2 regions of the Lysinibacillus sp. OL1 genome follow, and region 2 is predicted to be linked to the other one. Evidence: a T-box and tRNA genes for the amino acid it is inferred to sense, from the RefSeq annotation. Region 2 holds a T-box; the other holds one or more tRNA genes.
The links. The T-box of region 2 lies ahead of serS (serine--tRNA ligase). A T-box ahead of a tRNA ligase gene usually reads a tRNA of that ligase, here a tRNA-Ser.

Region 1 (8,891 bases), on a different contig from region 2:
GGTAAAAGCTCTATTTATGCAGAGAAAGCGGCTGAGCTTGGTACAGCACTGGCAAAAAACGGTCACGGGGTTGTCTATGGTGGTTCAAAAACAGGCCTAATGGGGAAGGTTGCCGATGCTGTTTTAGCAGCTGGAGGAGAAGTGATTGGTGTGATGCCAACACATTTACAAAAGCGTGAATTGGCCCATGCCTCATTAACAGAAATTCATATTGTAGACTCTATGCATATTCGTAAAGCTAAAATGGCCGAGTTAGCAGATGCCTTTATTGCTCTACCAGGAGGCGCAGGGACTTTAGATGAATATTTTGAGGTATTTACTTGGGCTCAGATTGGACTTCATACAAAACCTGTCATTTTATATAATGTCCATGGATTCTATGATGCACTTCTACAGCATTTTAAAACAATGCTAGAGGAAGGCTTTATACGTGCAGAGCAAAAGAAGTTCTTACGTGTAGCGGCTACCTCTGAAGGGATTTTACGTTTATTAAAAAAACATGGATGAACATTCTCCATGTTTTTTATCTTGATGCAGCAGGTACTAACATCCCCTGCAATTACACTGAGGCATAATTAATGTAATATAAAAGTAAAATAATTAAATTTTAAGTAAAAAATTAGGATGGGGTGTTCTTAATGCATAGTGTAGAGGCTCAAGTAACCGATGATTTAGTAGTACAGGCTATTGAACGCAATATTGCCATTATCCGCTTCGATATGGATAGAAGAGTGGCGTATGTCAATGAACTATTTGCTCAAACATTAGGCTATACAGTGCAGGAAATGCTAGGAAAACATCATAAAGACTTTTGTTTGCCTGATTTCGTTAATAGTATGGAGTACGATAATTTTTGGCGCAACCTAACGGCAGGAAACAGCTATCAGGACAAAATAAAAAGAATTGATGCTAGAGGTAATATAATTTGGCTGGAAGCGACATATATGCCTGTCTTCGCAAATGATACAAGAAAAGTAATAGGTGTATCCAAAATAGCTGCCAATATCACTGAACGACAACATGAGATAGTTAGTGTTGCTGACAAGTTGAAGGGCATGTCTAATAAGCTTTACCAGCGTTCAGAGGCGGGCATTCAAAATAGCCAAGATCTACTAGAAACCATTAAAGTAGTTTCAAAGGAATCAAATGAAAATGTAAGTAATCTTGTGCAGCTTCAGAAACAAGCAGATTCTATTAAAGGGATTGTCAAAACTATACAAGAAATTGCCTCACAAACTAATTTATTGGCATTAAATGCAGCTATTGAAGCCGCTAGGGCTGGAGAATATGGAAGAGGTTTTGATGTAGTGGCGAAAGAGGTACGTAAGCTTTCTGTAAGAGTTGAACAATCTATTTCAGAAGTGAAGGATAATGTGGAGGGCATTGAGCGAGAAATTGGTCAAGTGACTGATAGTATTACAAAAATAGCAGAAAAAATAGAGAAAACAAATGAACAAATTACTGTCACAGCAAATGACTTTAGTGAAATAGCATCTGCTGCTGAAGCCTTAGACGAGCAATCAAAGCAATTTATTGAAAGTATTTAATTCTACTAGTGACTACTATTTTCGAGATATATTGAAATAGGCTGTATTTTTTATTTACAATAATAGAGTAAGTCATTAATCATAATAGGGGTGTTATGTATGACAAAAGTGGAAGTAAGCTTTCAGCATTTACCAACAACAGCTATTTCAGATGCAACAGGCGGACATACCAATGTGCGAAGTGATATTAAGCCGTTAGCAGACCATTTTAAAGTTGCTGGGCGAGCTGTAACTGTACGTTTACCAGATGGTGAAAATGGGGCAGTTTTGGAAGCGATTAGGGCTGCAAATGAAGGAGATATTTTAGTCATTGATGCAAAAGGTAATACAAACCGAGCTGTTGCTGGAGATTTTGTGATCTCCTTAGCAAAAGGGATAGGTGTACAAGGTTTTGTTGTGGATGGTGTAATCCGCGATATTGCAGCAATACGTGAATTAAATTTCCCTGTATTTTCGTTAGGCACTACTGTAGCAGCAGGCAATAAAAACGGCGGAGGTCAAGTAAATGTACCGATCGCCATTGGAGGAGTTACGGTTCATCCTGGTGATTATATTATTGGGGATGTGGATGGTGTAATTGTTGTGCCACAGCAAGATGCTGAAAAAATTGCTGTAGCAGCAGAGACTAAGCTTGAAAAAGATGAAAAACGCGCTCAAGAAGCACATGCCAATGGAAAAGAATCAATTATCGCTTATTTAGATAAAGTGTTAGCAAAATAAAAAAACCCTCACGATGCCATCCAACATCGTGAGGATTTTTTTAAATTACGCTAGATTTTCATTATCATTAAAGTAATTTTTCATCTTTTCTCGATCGAAACGGCCTTCCCATTTAGCCATTACTAATGACGCTAATGAGTTACCAATTACGTTAACAACTGTACGTCCCATGTCAAGAATACGGTCAATACCAGCAATGAAGGCTAGTCCCTCAAGTGGAATACCTACAGTACCTAAAGTTGCTAGAAGTACAACGAATGATACCCCTGGTACACCTGCAATACCTTTTGATGTAACCATTAATACAAGCATTAACGTAATTTGTTCACCAATGCTTAGGTGAATACCGTACATTTGTGCAATAAATAATGCTGCAATGGCTTGATATAGTGTTGACCCATCTAAGTTAAAGGAGTAACCGGTAGGTATAACAAAAGATACAATATCCTTTGGCGCCCCTAATTTCTCCATTTTCATCATAATACGTGGTAATACAGCTTCAGAACTTGCTGTGGAGAAGGCTAAAATTAGCTCATCTTTTAATACTTTAATTAAATAGAAGATGCTGATTCCTGCGAATTTTGCCACAAGTCCAAGAACGACAAAGATAAAGAATAGCATTGTTGCATAAACAAGAATTGCTAATTTGGCAAGTGGAACCAGTGAAGCAAACCCATATTTGGAAACGGTTACACCAATTAAACCAAATACCCCTAGTGGCGCGAATTTCATTACGAGGTTTGTTACCCAGAACATAGCATCTGCTACCCCTTGGAAGAAGTCTAAGACTGGTTTCCCTCGATCTCCTACTGCAGCAACCCCTAAACCGAAAATAACTGAGAAGAAGATAATTGCTAGCATATTACCTTCAGCCATTGACTGAATAATATTTGTTGGGACAATGCCTACAATGATATCAAATGGTCCCTCGTGCTGTACTTCCTCAGTTGTTGATACATACTTCGAAATATCCCCTTGAGATAATTCATTCATGTTAAGACCTGCACCAGGTTGGAAAATGTTTGCGGAAAGTAATCCAACTACGATTGCAACTGTAGTAATAATCTCAAAGTAAATTATAGATTTCCCGCCTAATCGTCCAAGTTGCTTCATATCTCCAGTACCAGCAACACCAACGATTAATGTCGAAATAATAATCGGTACAACAATCATCTTAATAAGATGTAAAAATATATCCCCTAATGGTTGTAGATATGTCTCAATTTTGGGGTTTCCGTAAAAGATACCACCAACAATGATCCCTAAAATCAAACCGATTAAAATCTGAGCGGCTAAACTGACTTTAAATTTCTTTTTCAAATCCTTTGTACCTCCCCTAATATTAAATTTTTAGGACACGCCTTACTTTAATAATACGGAGGACTTATGGAATCCGACAAAATCCGATAAAATTAATTTACTTTTGTTAAAATGTCTGAATATAACACTTGAATAAACTTTTTAATATTTACCTTTGCTTTACGATTATCGTGATCTTCAATCTGTGTCATGAGCTGACGAATTTCTTTAAAATCAAAGTAGCGAGGGGCATAGTACTCGAATTCTGAGTTTGTGTAATCAACAACCCCTAAATTAGCGAGATTAATCATGGCAGCTAATATTGTACGACGCACACGCTGCTCGATGGCTTTACTCTCTTTTAAAATTTCATCTGGCGTAGCCTTGGTCACAGCTGCAATTTCTTCATAAAGCTCTTTTAATGGAGGAAGGGGGGCAATCTTGTGCTGGTGAGCAAGTAATGTTTCTATAATGGCAATGATATCCTCACTACCAATTTCCCCGACAATCCCCATATCATTCAAAATAGATTGAATATGGTCTCGTGATGTAGCTTTATGAGTCTTTTGTTCACTTAACTCAATATTTGTAAGTGATTGACGTATCACTAATAGTGAATTTTTAAGTCGAAATTGTTCAGTTGTTTTTTTCAAAACATTTTCGACTTCAATACGATTGATTGGTTTATGAATGAAGAAATCAATTCCTTGCTCATATGCTTCGCCAACCATTTCCTTATTCACTACCTGTGAAATCATAATAAATTGTCCCTCGAAACGATTTTGCATAAGTTGTTCCACAGTTGCTATGCCATCAAGCTTAGGCATCAGTAAATCAATAAGCACAAACTCTGGCTGTGTCATTAAAATTTGTGGAATGGCATCCTCACCATTGCGAGCCTCACCAATAACTGTTCCTAACCCGCTATCTTCAATAATTTGCTTTAACATAACACGACTTGCACGATCATCATCTACAATAAAATACCTCATTTAAGTCTCTCCCGTTTGAATAGTTTGCGTAGGAATTATGATTTTAAACGTTGTGTATTGATTGTTTGATTCAACGGTTATTGAGCCTTTTAATTTTTCTACTAGTTCAGCAACATGTGAAAGCCCAATGCCAGTTGCTGCAACACCATCAACATTGAATTTAGTGGTGTATCCAGGTTCAAAAATAACAGAAATGTCTGCTTGTGAAATCCCTTGTCCATTATCACATACTGTTATTACAGTATTATCCTCTTGGCGCTTAATAGCAATAGAAATGATCCCTTGCTTTTCAATAGCCTCAACAGCATTGGCTGATAAATTATTTAATAGAGCAAGCAGTGCAATATGATCTTTCGTTTGAAAATCGAAGTCTATACATGTATTAAATTGTATTTCCTTACCGAGTAATTCTGCATATTTCCTATTACCTTCTTCAATATAATGCAATAATTCAGATAATACGAAAGGACCAAAGCTCTTTTCACCGACAATCTTTGAAATCCCAGCATATATCCGTTGAGAATCCTTTTTCACTTCATGGATTTCCTGGGCAATATGAAGTGCTTGTAAACTCTCGGATCGAAAACCTTGCGTCTTTAACTGACGATATAATTCATAACCACTACCTGTAATTGTTTCAATATGATTCATTGATTTTTTTAAATATAGTGTCTCCACATAGAGGTCAGATCCAATATTCAGCATTTCTTGTACCCGTTTTTTTTGTTCCGCTACCAAAATAGAGCTATAAATCCCTACTACAAAAAAGCTTCGTAATAATGCTACTGCTAATAGGATCAAGAGATCATGGAGAAATAAAAAAGTATATGTTTGGACAAAAAAGCGGAAAATTTGTTCAGCTAAATTACTGATGACCTCACTAAAAGCAACGAGTAAACCAAGTTTTAGTGGTTTTTCTCTGTATTGTTGAATATCTAAAACTTGCAGGCATACTGCAAACAATACATAAAATAAACCGGCTGGTAAATGGTTAAATATACTCTCGGCAATCGGAACATCATGTAATGTCGAATTAATAACCCGAAAAATAGTTGTCACAATACTGGTAGCTACACCAGCTAAAATAATTGGTGTAGGTTTAATTAATGTGCATAAAAAGAAGACAATTGTTCCTAAACCAAAACGGAAAGTTGTATTAGCAAAAGGCATAATTTTAATTTCACTACCTATTGCAGTCATAACAGCAATAATGAAAATCCAAGTAAGGGAAGCACGTGTCATAAGTAATTTCGATTGCAATTTAACAACCTCCCATCATTGATATAATAAAAAATACCACAACCGAGGCGGAAGTGGTATCTAACAAGTAATACATACAATTTAGGCAAAAAAAAACGGCTACATTCGTAGTCGGAAATTTAAAACTGGAGGAGGTAGAGGGATTCGAACCCCCGCGCGGTGTTACCCGCCTGTCGGTTTTCAAGACCGATCCCTTCAGCCAGACTTGGGTATACCTCCATGTTATATTGCTTTACTGTCTTATCGACAAAAATAAATTTATCATAACTAGAAACGAACGTCAAGATAATTTTTGAAAAAATATATATTGTTTAAATCGTCACTTAGAAATAAATAATTTGTGCATTAAGTTGCATTTTATACAAACAGTCAGTATACTAGTTATTGCCGTGCTAGGTGGGAAGGTAGCGGTGTCCTGTAACTCGCAATCCGCTCTAGCGAGACTGAATTCCTTTTTCGAGGCTGTCCGTATTGTTTGGTCTGCCTTTTGCACGTAGTGTTGACGATTGGGTCCTGCGCAATGGATACCCATGAACCATGTCAGGTCCGGAAGGAAGCAGCATTAAGTGGTCTTATTCATGTGCCGCGGGGTTGCCTAATCTGAGCTAACGACAAGAGTAACGCTTATGTGCGGCTGTCAAGGAAAGGTGCACGGCATTAAATTGCCAATTCAAAGCATCCGTCTATTATAGGCGGATGCTTTTTTATTTTAAATTTAGCAACTTCATTTTCTATATAATGCAGCAAATGCTATAATAAAAGTATTCAATTAAATGGAGAAGGAGAGAGGAAATCAGTGACGTATCAAGCATTTTACCGTGTGTATCGACCGCAATCTTTTCGAGAAATGTCTGGTCAAACACATGTCAAAAGAACGCTACAAAATGCTCTCCTAGCAAATAAAACAACACATGCTTACTTGTTTTCTGGGCCCCGTGGTACAGGGAAAACAAGTACTGCTAAAATCTTTGCGAAGGCCTTGAATTGTGAACATGCACCGTCGAAAGAGCCGTGTAATGAATGTGCTACATGCATAAGTATTACAGATGGTTCACATCCAGATGTCATTGAATTTGATGCAGCCTCAAATTCACGTGTTGAAGAGATTAGGGATATCATAGAAAAGGTTCGTTTTGCTCCCGCAAGCAGTAGATATAAGGTGTACATCATAGACGAAGTGCATATGCTTTCTACAAGCGCTTTTAACGCTCTTTTAAAAACGTTGGAAGAACCACCTCCTCATGCTGTGTTTATTTTAGCAACTACAGAGCCTCATAAATTGCCTGCTACGATCATTTCTCGTTGTCAGCGCTTTGATTTTAAACGACTTTCTACTAATGATATTATTGAACGTATGAAGGTTGTTTTAGAAGATATTGACTTACCATATGAAGAACAAGGTTTAAAGGTGATTGCACAATCAGCCGCAGGGGGAATGCGTGATGCTTTAAGCTTATTGGACCAAGTTGTGTCTTTTAGCGGCGAAAAATTAAAACTTGAGGATACGTTATTAGTGACAGGTTCTATTAGTCAGGATGTTTTTTATGATCTAGCAGAGGCACTCAAAGTAAAAGATGTTGCGCAAATGCTTGCCCTTTTAGAGCAACTGATAGCTGACGGTAAGGACCCTTTGCGGCTCTCAGAGGATTTAATTACATTTTTCCGCGATTTATTATTACTTCAAACAAGTGATGATTTAGCTGAACTTTTAGAGCTTGTATCTCCTGAGGAACGTGTATTCACTTTAGCACACGAATTTGCACCAAATATGCTTTATGGGTATATTGATATACTTGCAAAGACACAGCAAGAGATGCGTTTCTCTCACCATACCAAAATTTATTTAGAGACGGCTTTGCTTAAAATGGTACAGTTTTCAGGAGGGATAGCCCATCAAACGGTGACTACAAATGAAATGGGAGAAAACCCTGATCTCACTCAAAAAATTGTAGCTCTTGAACAGCTGGTTCAGCAACTTTCCTTACAACTGCAAACGGGGACTCCAGTGCAAACGCCGACAGCACAAAAAGAGCAACGGCCCCGAGCTAAAAGTCCGAATGGTTATAAAGCACCTACAGGTCGTATTCAGGAAGTGCTGAAAGATGCCACAAAGCAAGATGTACAACGTATTAAGTCCATTTGGGCGCAAGCCCTAAGTCAAATGCAAAAATCACAATCTGCTCTTTTAGCAGAAGCCGAACCTGTTGCGGCATCTTCAAGTGCTTTTGTGTTAAAATTCAAGTATGATATTCATTGTCAGATGGTTGCCGACAACCAGTCTTTAAAGGCTCACTTTACACAATTAATTGCAGGGCAAACTGGTACAATGTACGAGATGCTATGTATACCAGAAGAATCATGGTTAAAAATGCGTGAAGAGTTTATTCGTGATCATGGTCTGCAGCAAAAGAAATCACAGACTGAAGCAGAGCATGGAGAAGAATTATTAGAGCCACCACCGGCAGAAATGCCAGAAGAACCATTTATCGATGATGCTCAACCTCTTGCTTCACAAGATCCACTTGTGGCAGAGGCTGAAAAGCTCTTCGGTAAAGATTTTGTTGAAATTATTGAAGATTAAATTTTTAGGAGGAAACATTTATGCGTGGAATGGGAAATATGCAAGGTATGATGAAAAAAATGCAAAAAATGCAAAAGGAAATGATGGAGGCTCAAGAAGCTTTAAATGCTGAGCAATTCGAAGGTGTTGCAGGCGGCGGTATGGTGAAAGTAACAGTTTCAGGTCAGCGTGAAGTAGTTTCAGTAAATCTAGATGAATCTGTAGTAGACCCAGAAGACATCGAAATGCTACAAGACCTAATTGTTATTGCAACAAATGAAGCGCTGAAAAAAGTAGAAGAAAAAGCAAACTCGACTATGGGTAAATTCACGCAAGGCTTAAACCTTCCATTCTAGGAGGTATTCATATGTACTACCCAGAACCAATATCTAAATTGATCGATAGTTTTATGAAATTGCCAGGTATCGGGCCGAAAACTGCGGCTCGTCTGGCGTTTTTTGTGTTAACAATGAAGGAAGATGATGTATTATCTTTCTCTAAAGCACTGATTGA
Region 2 (8,891 bases):
TTATATAAAAGATTGATCATTTATAATAAAGTTTGTTTAAACATCCTGTATCGATATGCAGGATTTTTTTGTTTAACAAACGGGGCAGTTTAGTACAAAAATTTTTAGGATACTATAAGAAATTATCTGCAAATTGAGACTAGGGATGATTAAAATTACTGAAGAATTATTACGTGAATACCTGTTTTAACAAGGAAATCTAGTTGAATGGTGTTTAAAACCTCTAAATCGAAGCAACTATTATTAATTGTTCCAATAATGTGTTGTACTATGATTCTAAGCAAGCTTTGATATCATTAGGAGGCATACAAACGGAAACCAGGGATATAGCCCCAATACATTGCTTGCTGTTATTCAATTATTGGGCAAGTACTGTAATAGAATGCTGAAATTGTGGAGGAAAAAAATGAATAAAACGGAGAGGCAGCTTGCGATCACGCTTGAATTACAGCGAAGCAAAACATTGAGAGCAGAAGATTTAGCTTCTCAATTTGAGACAAGTGTACGTACGATATATAGGGATATTCAAGCACTAAGTGAGGCTGGGGTTCCCATTTTAGGCGCCCCTGGTCAGGGTTATTCCTTAATGGAAGGATATTTTCTACCCCCGGTTAGGTTCACAGCAGAAGAGGCCGTCTCCCTGCTCATGGGAGCTGATTTTATCGAGCAAAGGTTGGATACAGATTATGGTATTAATGCAAGGTCCGCTAAACGCAAAATTGAGGCTACTTTGTCGGAGTCAGTTCGTAACGAGTCAAGGCTTGTTCGGGAAACAATGCGACTGCTTCATATAGGTGAGCAGTCAACTGAAGAGCGGGTAAAAACGTATCTTAATCAAGTTCGCGATGCAATTTTGAAACAGTGCAAAATCAGTTTTATGTATATTAAAAAAATGCCAGGAACAGATGGGAATCGGAAAAATAAACGTGTGGTCTCTCCATATGGATTAACACTTGTCCATGAAAATTGGGTTTTACTAGCATACTGTGATATGAGGCAAGAAATGCGCCATTTTCGCTTGTCCCGGATGTCCGAGCTTTCTGTGTTGGAAGATCAATTTCTTCTACCAAATGATTTTGACCTAAGTAGCTATCGGCCACCTGACAATCGAGATGAAAGAATAATAATGAGGGCAAACCCCGAAATTGCCGACAAAATCATTGAGGCAGTAAATTTTTATATTGAATCTATTGAGGAGCGGAAGGAGGATGTAATCTTTCAATTTCGTGTTCGGTATCCAGAGGAACTATTACAGCATTTACTTGGCTGGGGCGGAGATATCGAGGTGATTGAGCCGAAGTCTTTACGCTTCAAGATTCGGGAAGTAGCGAAAAAAATTCTAGAACACTACTGACATACACCTGTCAGTAGTGTTCTTTTATACTGTGACTATACCAAGATGAAGAGGAGCTGCTTGAAGGATGAAAAGTACAAAGGAAGTATTGAAGTCATTTGAACTTACAGTAGAAAGATATTTGGCAGAACTGACAAAACTCAATATGGATAAAATACATAGAAAGCTGAACGAAGAAGATTGGTCCATAGGACAGATGTATGTACATTTAATTCAATCAGCTTTCATGCATCTACATAATGTCGAGCAATGTTTAGCTGGTAGCGAATCGACATTGAACCCAGCGAAGGAAAAAACTGAGCAGGGTAAGATTGTTTTTAAACTAGAACAATTTCCTGCTGTTCGTATTAAGGTCCCTGCTTCGCCAAACTATACTCCGCAACCACCAGAGAGCATGGAGCATTTGGTAGAAGGACTTCACAGTGTAGTGGAACGGATGAGGAATACGGAATCAGTTCTACTTCAAGTGCCTGTAAGTAACAAGATACTTCATCCGGCGTTCGGTGCTTTAAACGCGCAGGAATGGTTTATGTTGATTGAAATGCATTACAGACATCATTTTTTACAACTGGATCGGTTGAAAAGTTTAGCATTTGAAGAGTAGGGGGATGCATCATGTCGAATATAACAAGTCAGAAAAGCAGATATTGGATTGGCGTTGTATCCGCTTCTCATGTGAATTTAGCCATAGAAGGGTTTTGCACAGTTATGTCACGGTAAGGCAGCACCTTTGCGTAAAATGTCTCCAGGTGATTGGCTGATATACTATTCCCCTCGCACAGACATGTCCAAAGGGAAGCCAGTTCAAGCATTTACTGCTATTGGTCAGGTTACGGATAACGGTGCTTACAAACATCAAGTGTCGGAGTCGTTTGTGCCATTTCGCAGAGATATGCGTTATATTCCTTGTCGAGAAGTTAAGATTGCATTGTTGTTAAACCAGCTCACTTTTACGCGTGGAAATCGCAATTGGGGGTTACCATTCCGTCGAGGTCATTTTGAAATTGGAGCTGAAGATTTTATGACAATCGTTACTTCGATGTTAGATGGTGAGGAACTCCGAGATATTAAAACACTGATTACATTTTGTGAACAATTTTACTTAAACTATAGTGTACCTTAGTTAGAACAATCTTCAGCAATCGGGTGCAGTACCTTTTTAGTAAGGAATACGTCTTTCTTTAGCTAAAGAGCCATATTGTGAAGTATCTTGTTAAAGTAATAATAGTTCTAGAATAATTTGTATCCTATGGTATGACTTGAAAAATTTGTTTTCATATAGTACAGTATGGTTAAAATTTAAATAACTGAACACGATGATGGGAAGTAGTAGCAAGCACGTTTTTTTTTAGAGAGTCAGCGGGTGGTGGAAGCTGATAAAAGCACTTGTGAATCCGTCCTGGAGTTGCGCAGTCGAAGTGAGTAAAGTAGGCTGTCGCCGGTTGAAATGCCGTTATGAAATAAGTGGATTAGGCAGAAATGTGTCTAGTCAATTAGGGTGGCAACGCGGGTAGCTCTCGTCCCTTTTTAGGGATGAGGGCTTTTTTGTGTTTATTTTGATTTAAACTAGAGCTTTTTGAGTAATCCGCTGAACGAAATTACATCAAGACTTAAAGGATGCAATGATTCCCATCATTAAACTACAGTAGGTATAACTATGTTAGATATCAAACGCGTACGCGATAATTTCGCGGAAATTAAAGAAATGCTATTAACACGTAATGAAGATTTAGGAAACTTAGATGATTTTGAGGATTTAGATGCTAAGCGTCGTGAGTTAATTGCTAAAACAGAAGAATTAAAAGCAGAACGAAATAAAGTATCTGAACAAATTTCAATTATGAAACGCAACAAGGAAAATGCAGATGAAGTGATTGCTCGTATGCGTCAAGTTGGCGACGAAATTAAAGAGTTAGATCTTCAACTAAATGATGTGGAAGAGCGTTTTAAAGATATGATGATGCGCTTGCCAAACATTCCACATGAATCTGTACCAGTAGGCACAACAGAGGATGACAATGTAGAAGAATATACTTGGGGAGAAATTCCAACATTTGATTTTGACATTAAAACACACTGGGATCTTGCTACAGATTTGAAGATTGTTGACTTTGAACGCGGCGCAAAAGTAACGGGTAGCCGATTCTTATTCTATCGTGGACTTGGCGCTCGCTTGGAACGTGCATTAATGAGCTTTATGTTGGATTTACATGCAGAAGAGCATGGTTATGAAGAAATGCTACCACCTGTCATTGTTAATCGTGATAGCTTGACGGGTACTGGAAATCTTCCTAAATTTGAAGAAGATTTATTTAAATTAGAGGAAACAGATTATTTCATGATTCCAACAGCAGAGGTCTCTGTAACAAACTTCTATCGTGATGAAATTTTACTGGCTGATGCTTTACCACAAGGCTTTGCTTCCTACAGTGCGTGCTTCCGTTCAGAGGCAGGCTCTGCGGGTCGTGATACACGTGGTTTAATCCGTCAGCATCAATTCAACAAAGTGGAATTAGTACGCTTTGTAAAACCAGAGGAGTCATATGAGCAATTAGAGTTGTTAACAGGTCATGCTGAAAAAGTGCTGCAATTATTAGGCTTACCGTATCGTAAACTTAAAATGTGTACTGCTGATTTAGGATTTACTGCAGCGAAGAAATATGATTTAGAAGTTTGGATCCCAGCACAAAACATGTACCGTGAAATTTCTTCTTGCTCTAACTTTGAAGATTTCCAAGCACGACGAGCAAATATCCGCTTCCGTCGTGAGCCAAATGCAAAACCAGAATATGTTCACACATTAAACGGTTCAGGTCTTGCGATTGGTCGTACAGTTGCCGCTATACTAGAAAACTACCAACAAGCAGATGGAAGCGTAGTAATTCCTGAAGTTTTAAGACCATACATGGGTGGTAAAGAAGTAATTGCCCCAAAATAAATAAGTAGAGATTGCGCTTCTCCTTCAAGAATAGGGCCAGATTGTGAAATAACGTCTTTATAGTAATTTAGGTTAGTCGTCATCTTAAAGACTGGATTATAATAACAAAAGAGGTGACTTGAATGAGAAAGATTTCTATAGCAAAAATACTTTTTTTCCCGATAATAGTAGCATTAGTTACCACATTAAGTATCGTGTTTATCGAGGGAGTATTCCAATCGGATATAATGCCTCCTTCGACAGCTGAGAAAGTACTGCTTTCTGTACTGCTCTATTTAGGAATCTATTTATTTACTATTATCTTTGTAGTCACTATTGAAATTTATTTAACTCATAGAATAAAAAACAAAATACTTTCTTTTGTTCTAACAAATGTTATCGGTTTAATTTTGGTGGGTTGCATTGATATTTGGTTCTTTACTCTTGGTGGTTTTAGGTCTATATATTTGATTTTCCCATTGTTCTCAATTTTAACGTTAATACGATTCAATTCTGATGCGAATTAAAAAATATAGAGAAGGATGACTGAAGGTTGGTTATCATTTCCTTCAATATTCAATACTCGGGTGCTTTCCTTGAATAAGAAAAGTTCTTTTTCATTAAAGGGCCAGATTATTGAACAAAAGAAGTAGGCACATTAAAAAGATAGAGAAAGTCTTTGAAATAATGCGATAGAAGACCAAATTCTATCTAGAGCGACATGGTATATGATTCAGCAAATATCAAATATACCCCCTTAGATAAATTTATCTAAGGAGGCTGACTACCTTCTTTACACAATCATTGTTTTTGAGGAAACCCATAAACATTTGCACGAAATGCTACTAGGAACCCAAGAAGAATGAGGATAAACATTACCCCTGGAAAAGAACCCACATCAAATGATTCTATTAAGATTGCTCCTATTGCACTCCCACCACCAATAGCCAGATTCCAAACGGTAACTAACATAGATTGGGCAATATCCGCCCCTTTTTTAGCATTGTCTGCTATTGCTGTTTGCGTCAGTGTTGCTGCTCCCCCAAAGGTTAACCCCCATAAAGTTACAGCAATGTAAATGATAATAGGATGATTAATTCCGATACCTAATGCTAATGATGCTAACCCAAATCCGGCCAGACTCATTAAAACTAAAGTACGTAGTCTATGCTCAATGAACATACCTACAACCCAGATTCCAACTAAAGATGCAATACCGAAAACTAGTAAAACCAAATCGACTCGTTGAGCAAGACCTGCTTCGGAAAGGTATGGGGCAATATAAGTATATAGTATGTTATGAGAAAGTATCCAAGCTAATACAACAAACAAAATTGGGCGAACTCCAGGGGTACTGAAAACTTCCAGAAGTGTCATTCGCTTCTCAGATGTTTGCCCAGGATAGTCTGGTATTTTCCAGATAATCCATAAAATCAAAAATACTGCTAAGAGTGACATTATTCCGAAGACAAATCTCCAACCAACAAAGGAACCGAGAAATGTCCCGACAGGAACACCAAAAGCTAATGCAAGAGGAGTACCAATCATGGCTACTGCCATTGCTTTTCCCTTCAGTGACTCTGGTGCCATAAGTCGTGCATATCCAGCGGTCATTCCCCACAGTACTCCAGCAGTTACTCCCGCAAAGAAGCGAGCTATTATCGTTAAGGTCAAACTAGAAGATAAGGCTGTAATAGTATTAAATACAAGGAACCCAATAATACATAAAAGCAGTAAGGGCTTCCTGTGCCACCCTTGTGTTGCAGTGGTTATGGGAATAGCTGCAATTAGTGAACCAAGAGCATAAGCTGTAACAAGTTGACCTGCAAGAGATTCTGACACATCGAGTCCTTCACTTATCTCTATTAATAAACCAGCTGGTATAGTTTCTGTAAGGATACATATGAACCCAGCCATAGCTAGTGCAATTAAACCTGCCCAAGGAAGACGTTCTGATGATATTTCATTTGGTTTTTCATTTTGGTTATCTAAATCAATATTATAATCCATTTATAAAAGGCCCCCTGATTAGTTGATAGGATTAATTATACAAATTGTATTTTAGATTTTACATTTGATATTAAAAGAATAATTTCATATTTAACTGTAAAATCAATGTATTTTAGGGATATTACATTTGAAGTATAATATAATGATTAGGGGATCATATTCGTCTTACAATTTGATTAGTTAAAATAGCTATTAAATGGTAAATGGTGGTATCGTATATTATATGAAGGGGTGCTTAAATGGATAGTATTGATGTAGATATATTAATGCATTTACAATCAGATGCTCGGTTGTCAATGACTGCACTTGGAAAACTTATTGGATTATCTCAACCAGCAATAACAGAGAGGGTAAAAAGACTAGAGGAACAAGGCGTGATAAAAAGCTATAGAGCTAAAGTATCGAATGAGAAAGTTGGAAAATCCATTGTTGCTTTTATCCTTTTCCGTACCACAAAGTGCAATAATTTCGTTGATTATTGTAAGCAGGCTTCACAAGTAGTAGAATGTCATCGAATTAGCGGGGAATACAATTATTTGATTAAAGTAGTAGTTGAATCAACAAAGGAACTCGAATTATTTGAAAATGCTAGTATGAAGTATGGTGATTCAACTACATTGATTTCCTTATCATCACCTATTGAAGACAAGCCGTTGATACCAAATTTAAGTGTTGATTATTAATAATATTATTTTTTTAACCATACAGTTACTTAAGGCTATCAAATTAAGTTTTGAATGCCTTTCTAGTAGAAAATAACCATGTTGATATAACAGCGTTTATAGTATGTTTCCTATTAAACTTTATTTCACAAATGGCAGTAACCACTACCTTAATATTCAACAATCGGGCGCATTTCTGTCATAAGGATCAGCGCTCGTTTTCATTAAAGGGCCATTTAATAGAATAAACTTTTGTAAAGATAATAGAAATATGACGTGAGATTTTCGTCCAAAATCAAACTGTACGGGGGAGTAAAAAAATGAAGCAAAATATTTACGATAATTCAACTTTTTTTAAGGATTACATAAACTTACGTGAAAGTGGAATAACCTATAATGATTTTATAGAGCAACCAGCAATTAAATCAATGATTTCGAATTTAAAGGGAAAATCGGTATTAGACCTAGGCTGTGGCGATGGTCACTTTTCAAAGTATTGTGTAGAAAACGGAGCAGAAAAAGTGATTGGTGTAGACATCTCTAATAATATGATTGAGCGGGCTAATAAGATTAACAAAGATAACAATATCGAGTTTGTATGTTTACCGATTGAGGACTTGAATTTAGCCAATCAAAAATTTGATCTAATTATAAGTTCTCTATCTATACATTATGTAGAAGATTACCGAACGCTGATTCGAAAAATTAATGGACTATTAAAAAATAATGGGGAATTTATTTTTTCAACTGAACACCCAATAGCGACTGCCCGAAAAGGAAGTAATCATTGGATTAAGAATGAGGAAGGCAACAAACTACACTGGGCATTAGATAATTACCAAGAAGAAGGCATAAGAGAACACGATTGGGTTGTTGATGGAGTAGTTGTGTATCACAGAACCATTCTACTTTAATAAACACGCTAATTGAAGGTGGACTTGTACTAGATAAAATCATTGAACCACAGTCAATTTCGACTGGGCTGGAGCAAATGCCAAATTTAATAAATGAGAAGCGTAGACCCTCTTTTATTATTATTAAATCAAAAAAACAAAATAAAACTGATTAATATTCGATTACGATTACCGTTAAAATAAACAATTATTGATTACAGCAATCGGGCGCGTTTCTTTAAGGAATGCGTCTTTTTTTATTAAAGGGCCATATTGTGGAATAACAAAAAAACTGGTAGATAAAGATTATGAAACTATCAAGAAATTTAAGCGTATATTAGTTATGCAACAATTTAGGAAGGTGCTGTAAAAGATGGAGTTATTTATAGTCATCATTATAATATATGGAATTTTAATTTGGACCTATTTCAACCCAGAGGAAAGTTTATTATGGGGAAAACGAGGGATGTACAAAGAAGAACCTCAATTAACTGAAAGTGCAATTCGTAATACAAAAGTGAAAGCCTTAATCAGTATTATTGTGATAACACTAATTATTATTATTTATATAATTACGCAAATTTTGAATTAGTAAAAATCCTTATCCAACAATTGGGCCCAATTCGGTGCAGCACCTTCCTGAATAGGAAACGTGCTTTATTCAATTATAGGGCCAGATTGTTGAAGATAGAGCAATGAATATTATGGCTAAAGAGAGAAAGAGTTTAAGAAGGAAATATTCACACATTCGCTGAAATATTATATAGATATGGGACATTAAATAAATCGGGTTTCAAATGACGAACCCCCCTAGGAGATGATCAGAGATGGAAATACGGGTGAATCAAATTGAATTGAATGGGCTCACTTTTCAATATCGTGAGAGTGGGGAACCTTCTGCACCACCGGTGGTTGCACTTCACGCACTGGGAAAAAGTGCTGAATCATGGGATCAAGTAGCTACTGTATTAGGAGAAAAATATCGATTTTTAGCTTTAGATCAACGGGGTCATGGTGGTAGTGCAAGAACTAGTTCATATACTTTTGAACGAATG

Region 1: it has a tRNA-Ser gene. The T-box ahead of serS (serine--tRNA ligase) is inferred to sense a tRNA for this amino acid. The anticodon was not compared.

What each region holds. Positions count from the first base shown of each region.
Region 1 covers NZ_SJDS01000023.1:21,213-30,103, forward strand. Annotated here, with positions in the region: gene EW028_RS23520 (LOG family protein) at 1-507, shown strand, start outside; gene EW028_RS26005 (methyl-accepting chemotaxis protein) at 639-1,547, shown strand; gene EW028_RS23530 (RraA family protein) at 1,647-2,267, shown strand; gene EW028_RS23535 (cation:dicarboxylate symporter family transporter) at 2,313-3,587, opposite strand; gene EW028_RS23540 (response regulator) at 3,680-4,558, opposite strand; gene EW028_RS23545 (sensor histidine kinase) at 4,559-5,818, opposite strand; tRNA gene EW028_RS23550 (tRNA-Ser) at 5,945-6,037, opposite strand; RNA gene ffs (signal recognition particle sRNA large type) at 6,206-6,473, shown strand; gene dnaX (DNA polymerase III subunit gamma/tau) at 6,615-8,399, shown strand; gene EW028_RS23565 (YbaB/EbfC family nucleoid-associated protein) at 8,420-8,734, shown strand; gene recR (recombination mediator RecR) at 8,746-8,891, shown strand, end outside.
Region 2 covers NZ_SJDS01000002.1:215,804-224,694, forward strand. Annotated here, with positions in the region: gene EW028_RS05450 (helix-turn-helix transcriptional regulator) at 407-1,354, shown strand; gene EW028_RS05455 (DinB family protein) at 1,422-1,958, shown strand; partial or broken gene EW028_RS05460 (EVE domain-containing protein) at 1,970-2,477, shown strand; T-box leader at 2,662-2,882, shown strand; gene serS (serine--tRNA ligase) at 3,012-4,292, shown strand; gene EW028_RS05470 (pilus assembly protein PilB) at 4,415-4,798, shown strand; gene EW028_RS05475 (MFS transporter) at 5,073-6,281, opposite strand; gene EW028_RS05480 (Lrp/AsnC family transcriptional regulator) at 6,521-6,964, shown strand; partial or broken gene EW028_RS05485 (class I SAM-dependent methyltransferase) at 7,264-8,012, shown strand; gene EW028_RS05490 (hypothetical protein) at 8,210-8,428, shown strand; gene EW028_RS05495 (alpha/beta fold hydrolase) at 8,664-8,891, shown strand, end outside.